3 regions of the Streptococcus sp. HMSC065C01 genome follow, and region 2 is predicted to be linked to each of the others. Evidence: predicted binding sites of a transcription regulator. Region 2 holds the regulator's gene; each other region holds the start of a gene.
The links. The regulator Rex, encoded in region 2, represses fermentation and respiration genes when NADH is low (regulators of the CRP and FNR family bind a similar motif). The targets are predictions, from matches to a motif close to TTGTGAANTANTTCACAA.
Positions count from the first base shown of each region.

Region 1 (2,190 bases), on a different contig from region 2:
GGACTAGAGAAGTCATGGGATGCTATTTTAGAAAATGCGTTTTACGAAATAAATTGAAATGACATGAAAATGTCATTTTTGTTTTGGATTTATCTCGCAATTGTAATACAAGTGTAATATAAGTGCCTTTGTTTTCTTCTATTTATATGGTATAATCTCTATAAAGATAAAAGATGATAAAAAATTAATTGGAGATAAATTGTATTATGAAGAAGAAAATACGGAATAAAACGAAATTATTTGGTTTGTTCGTTTCTGTATTGGCAGTGGGGACATTTGCTGCTGCTATGAGCGAGCACGTCACATCAGTTGGCGCTAATGACGGAACTTACCAAGCTTATTCAGACCCTACTGAAGCTTTCATCTCACAAATTGGTGAGTCAGCTCGTCAGCTCGGTCAAGAGAACGACCTTTATGCTTCCGTTATGATCGCACAAGCTATTCTTGAAAGTGGATCAGGTCAGTCTGGCTTGTCTTCTTATCCACATTACAACCTTTTCGGTATTAAAGGAAGTTATGCTGGTCAATCTGCAGTAATGCAAACTTGGGAAGATGACGGTGCTGGAAATGCCTATACGATTAATGATGCTTTTCGTTCTTACCCATCTTACTATGAATCATTGCAAGACTATGTAGCTGTTTTGAAACAAGGACATTTTGCAGGTGCATGGAAGAGCAACACCTCTAGTTATCAAGATGCAACAGCAGCTTTGACAGGTGTTTATGCGACAGACACAAGCTACTATGCAAAACTTAATAACATCATTGAAACTTATAATTTGACTCAATACGATTCACCAAATGTTCAAGGTGGTATTACAGGTTCGGTATACAATCCATATCGTCAACAGTTCACTTCACAAGAAATCTTGAATTTGGATATCGCTTGGGCGAACCGTTTGAATTATTAAAACTAAAACAGGCAGATGCCTGTTTTTTATTTGTTTTTAGCACACAGCGATATTCGATATAAAACGTATATGATGAAAAGTTAAGAATTCTTCCTGAAAACCTTTTCAAACTTTTCTCTCTATGATATAATGATTTTGTTCACAAACATTATATAAGGAGAATAGTATGTCTGAATCTAATTTTATTCAAAAAGTTGGAGCGGCGTGTAATAAGAAAGAGGATCTCTATCAGAAATCTAAAACGCGCTATGCAGTCCGTTCTATTTTTGCTGGAGGATTTCTTACTTTAAGTACGGCGGTCGGATCAGTTGCAGCTGACTTATTAAATACCTTTGTACCTGGATCTGGTCGTTTTCTATTTCCATTCATCTTTGCCTGGGGTTTGGTATACCTCTTATTCTTAAATGCGGAATTAACCACCTCAAATATGATGTATTTGACGGCGGGGACCTATCTAAAGAAAATTAATTGGAAGAAAGCACTGGAAATTCTTCTTTATTGTACCTTCTTTAATTTAATTGGTGCTTTAATCGTGGCTTTTCTTTTCAATCAGACAACAGCCTTTGCTCATGTCGATCCAAAAGGTTTCCTAGCCACGGTAGCAGAAAATAAACTCCAACGAAGCAATCAAGTGGTTTTCTTTGAAGGAGTTATTGCCAATATCTTTGTAAATATTGCTATTCTTTCTTATCTATATTTCAAAGATGAAACAGCGAAGGTGCTCTTAGCACTCTCTGCTATCTATATGTTTGTCTTTATGACCAATGAACACTTGGCTGCAAACTTTGCTTCTTTCTCATTATTAAGCTTAAATCCAGTTTCTAGCCAATTACCACATTTTGAGTTTTTAAATATTTTACGTCATTATAGCGTGACCTTCTTTGCCAACTGGGTAGGAGGAGGAGTTCTAATGGGACTAGCCTATGCTTGGTTGAATAATATCAAGAGTCTTTATAACGATTAAAAAATATAAAAAAAGTTTGCAAAAGTACTTGCATTCTTTTTTTATATATGATAAACTAATCTACGGTTTGAAAAAACTGCCTAAGACAGTAGGGGAGCTCGACTCATAAAGATCCTACCGAGGACAAAACGTATCAATTAAAAGAAGCGTATTGTACTTTCGTGTCTAGGTTTGGGCGCGTTTTTCTTTTGGAAAAATTCCCCAAGCAAAATAATTACGGAGGTGAACACACTAATGAGTGAAGCAATTATTGCTAAAAAAGCGGAACTTGTTGACGTGGTAGCTGAAAAAATGAAAGCTGCTGCATCAATCGTC
Region 1 covers NZ_KV812857.1:49,537-51,726, reverse strand. The annotation lists gene yihA (ribosome biogenesis GTP-binding protein YihA/YsxC) at 1-57, shown strand, start outside; gene HMPREF2918_RS05765 (glucosaminidase domain-containing protein) at 207-911, shown strand; gene HMPREF2918_RS05760 (formate/nitrite transporter family protein) at 1,078-1,875, shown strand; ribosomal protein L10 leader region at 1,937-2,071, shown strand; gene rplJ (50S ribosomal protein L10) at 2,110-2,190, shown strand, end outside.
Region 1: a site for Rex is predicted at 1,039-1,056, ahead of HMPREF2918_RS05760 (formate/nitrite transporter family protein). Genes of this name have one in related genera too.

Region 2 (2,190 bases):
AAACAAGAAATTGCCTGTAAATAATGAAAGGTTGTCGTTTTCTCCATTTATTGCGAATTAATAAGTGAGGAGGAAATTATGTACGACATATCATTTATTGAACCATCTTTGCTTCCTAGAGAACGTTTGGTTTCTGAAGGAGTGGATAAGCTGAGTCATCAAGAATTGTTATCCATTCTCTTACGGACAGGCAATAAGAAAAAAAGTGTTTATGAGATTGCACAAGGTCTTTTGAGCTCAGTTAATAGTTTAAAGGAGTTAAGTCAATTAACCCTAGAGGAGCTACAGGAAATCTCTGGCATTGGCCGGGTGAAGGCCATCGAACTTCAGGCTGTGATTGAGTTTGGACGAAGGATTCATAAAGACGAATTGATGAGTTCCGAACAGATCATGAGCAGTCAGAAATTGGCACATAAAATTCAACAGGAAATCGGCCATAAGAAACAGGAACACCTGGTTGCCCTCTATTTGAATACGCAGAATGAAATTATTCATCAACAGACCATTTTTATTGGAACCGTGAATCGAAGTATTGCGGAGCCACGTGAAATCCTGCATTATGCACTAAAGCACATGGCAACCTCTATCATCTTGGCTCACAATCATCCATCTGGTGCCGTATTTCCAAGTAAAAATGATGATGAAGTAACACATCGAGTCTTAGAGGCCTGTGAAGTGATGGGTTTAACCCTATTAGATCACTTGATTGTATCTGAAGAAAACTATTATAGTTACCGTGAAGAGACAGATTATTTGGTATAAAAAAGAGAGTGGGACAGAAATCAGTAATTCGTTAGAATTCGATTTCGTCGTCCCACCTCCGCACAGTTGAGTAGGGCTGTAAAAGCTGATGAAATCAGCGTAGTAGAGCCCACTCAACCACTGCGTCTTGCTCGACAATCCAAAAATAATTGAGAGGCTAGGACTTTTGTCCCAGCCTCTTTTCTTGTTAATGTATAAATCTTTATTCTTCGTTTTTTCGCATGAAATAAAGGAGTGTTTGCAATTCACTGGTGAGATCGACATATTGGACGACGACGTCTTTAGGAACTGTCAGATGGACCGGAGAAAAGCTTAGAATTCCTTTGACACCGGCATCTACTAAAAGACTAGCCACTTCCTGCGCTTTAATACTTGGGACAGTTAAAATTGCTGTTTGAATGCCTTCTTTTTTGAGATTCTCTTTGATCGTAGAAATCCCATAAATGGGGATCCCATCCTTACTTTTGGTATTAATCAGTTCATGATCATCTAGATCAAATGCCATGACAATTTTCATCTTATTGCGTTCATGGAAGCGATAGTTGAGAAGCGCACTTCCCATATTTCCGATCCCCACAATAGCGACATTGGTAATGGCATTATCATTTAAGAGATCGGCAAAGAAGTTCATCAGTTTTTTTACGTCATAACCAAATCCCCGTCTTCCTAATTCACCAAAATAAGAAAAATCTCGGCGAACGGTAGCAGAGTCAATCCCAATTGCATCAGCAATTTGCTTTGAATTGGCGCGCTCTATTTTTTCAGAGTTAAAGCGTTTAAAAATGCGGTAGTAGAGCGATAAGCGTTTTGCTGTTGCGCGTGGAATTGGAGTATTTTTATCATGTTTCACAATATCACAACCTTTCCCTCTTATTGTATAGGAAGATTGTGAAAAAATCAACTATCTAGAATCGTTTTTCAAAAATATTTTCGTCTAAAGAAAAAGCTGATGGCGATGGGAGAGTTCCATCAGCATCAGCTTAGTTTTCAGCTTGTTCTACCTTTTTCAGATAAGCATAGAGCCCATCGACCCGTCCTGTATAGGGGAGCTTTTCCCCCTTGTATTCAATGGATACGATTGAGTAAGAGTCAGGCAGGGTTACACAGCCTGAAAAAGCTAGGATACAGGCTGCAAGGTCAGGATAAGTAGTCGTTCGTTCTACTTGGTAAGCATCGATATAAGTTAAGGTTACCATATTAGACCTCTGTTTTGTTGAAAATTTCTCTTTCGACAAGACTATCCATTAGGAAATAGAATTTTTGTTGGATGATATCATTCTCTGGATTTTTAAAGATATTAACCAGGCGAAGTCCAGACTTGTCAGTAATATTGATCTTAAAACCTGTCAAATCTTTATTGAAAATGATTTTAAGTAGGAAGCCTTCGCCGCTATTTGGAACGACTTCGAGCAAACGATTTAACTCGTA
Region 2 covers NZ_KV812837.1:94,411-96,600, forward strand. The annotation lists gene HMPREF2918_RS03050 (hypothetical protein) at 1-24, shown strand, start outside; gene radC (RadC family protein) at 79-762, shown strand; gene HMPREF2918_RS03060 (redox-sensing transcriptional repressor Rex) at 965-1,612, opposite strand; gene HMPREF2918_RS03065 (DUF4649 family protein) at 1,743-1,958, opposite strand; gene HMPREF2918_RS03070 (DUF1831 domain-containing protein) at 1,960-2,190, opposite strand, start outside.

Region 3 (2,190 bases), on a different contig from region 2:
TGAAGATGGATCTTAGCTTTTTGACCAAGCCGATCTTTTACCTCATGATTCCATTAGCTCTCTTGATGATCGGGATCTCTGCCTTTGCACCAACAGTCGGAGCTTTTGATGAGAGTTTGGTAGTGAGTGGTCTCAATCAAGCAGACAGCAAAATGCAGGTCACACGGACGCAGGTGGACAATGCGACGGCAACAGACTATAACGTCTCAAATGGTGTGACCATGATCGGTGATTCGGTTAACTTGAGAGCACAAGACTACCTAACCAAAGCGATCCCTGGCATCCAGATCGATGCAGTGGTAAGCCGTCAGTTGGAAAATGGAATGAAGGTCTTTGAGACTGATATTTCTAATAAGGTCTTATTGAAAAATGTCGTCATTGCCCTAGGAACTAATACTGTTAGCAATTACAAAGAGTTGCTGGATCAGTATGTTGAAAAACTTCCAAAAGGTCGTCGCTTGATTCTTGTGACACCATATGATGGTCGTTATGCCAACGACGAGTCTAGCGAATCGGTCCAAACTCGTCTCTATGAGTTGGAATTAGCCAAGAAGTATGATTTTATTACCATTGCAGATTGGTACCAAGTAGCTGTTGAAAATCCAAACATTTGGGTGGGAACAGACTCTGTTCACTTCAATATGGAAACCAATGGTGGCGAACTCTATGCCCAAACCGTCAAGGAAGCCCTTGATAAAGCGGAAAAAGGTCCAGTTAAGAAATAGAAAGACTTTTTTGAAATTGCAATAAAACAAATGCTAACAAAAGAGAACAAAAGCAACTTTTTACTTGTAAAGAGCTGCTTTTTTTAGTAAGATTAAGAAAACGCTTACAAAAACAGATTGAAAATTTTACTTTGTGAAGAAAAAATTTTTTTAATATTTTTTTCACAATATAATCAGAAAAGTCCTGCAATTGCGTTTAATTTGATAAAAATTTCACAAACTACAAAAAATTCTTTGTGAAAGTTGCCTGGAAGTGTTTACAAAAATCTTAAAATAGAGTACAATAATATTGTGAAATAATTAACAAATCGAAATTTCTTACACTATTCTTGAAAGTTTCTGAAAACAAGAAAAAGTTCCGGAAAAGGATAAGGGTTTCAAACATTGGAGGAAAGCATCAAATGGCTGATAAAAAAACTCTCTCACCTGAAGAAAAGAAACTCGCTGCTGAAAAACACGTAGACGAGTTGGTGCAAAAAGCACTCGTAGCGCTTGAAGAAATGCGCAAATTGGATCAGGAGCAAGTAGACTACATTGTGGCGAAAGCATCTGTAGCGGCTCTTGACGCACACGGTGAGCTTGCTCTTCATGCATATGAAGAAACTGGTCGTGGAGTCTTTGAAGACAAGGCGACTAAGAACTTGTTCGCTTGTGAGCACGTTGTAAACAACATGCGTCACACCAAGACAGTTGGTGTCATTCAAGAAGATGATGTCACTGGTTTGACCCTTATTGCTGAGCCAGTCGGAGTCGTTTGCGGGATCACTCCTACAACAAACCCAACTTCAACAGCCATCTTTAAAGCATTGATCTCCTTGAAGACACGGAACCCTATCGTCTTTGCCTTCCACCCATCCGCTCAAGAATCATCTGCGCATGCGGCACAAATCGTCCGCGATGCAGCGATTAAAGCAGGAGCTCCTGAAAACTGTGTGCAATGGATCACGCAACCATCTATGGAAGCAACCAGTGCTCTTATGAACCACGAAGGGATTGCGACTATCCTTGCGACCGGTGGGAATGCCATGGTGAAAGCGGCATACTCATGTGGGAAGCCAGCTCTTGGGGTAGGTGCAGGTAACGTTCCTGCTTATGTTGAAAAATCAGCTAACATCCGCCAAGCTGCACACGATATCGTCATGTCAAAATCATTTGACAACGGAATGGTCTGTGCGTCTGAACAAGCGGTCATCATCGATAAAGAAATCTACGATGAGTTTGTTGAAGAATTCAAATCTTACCACACTTACTTTGTTAACAAAAAAGAAAAAGCCCTTCTTGAAGAGTTCTGCTTCGGCGTAAAAGCTAACAGCAAAAACTGTGCGGGTGCGAAATTGAATGCGGACATCGTTGGGAAACCAGCAGCATGGATCGCTGAACAAGCTGGCTTCTCAGTCCCAGAAGGAACCAATATCCTTGCTGCAGAATGTAAAGAAGTTGGTGAAAAAGAGCCTTTGACTCGTGA
Region 3 covers NZ_KV812850.1:37,795-39,984, reverse strand. The annotation lists gene HMPREF2918_RS04260 (acyltransferase family protein) at 1-725, shown strand, start outside; gene adhE (bifunctional acetaldehyde-CoA/alcohol dehydrogenase) at 1,127-2,190, shown strand, end outside.
Region 3: a site for Rex is predicted at 1,015-1,032, ahead of adhE (bifunctional acetaldehyde-CoA/alcohol dehydrogenase). Genes of this name have one in related genera too.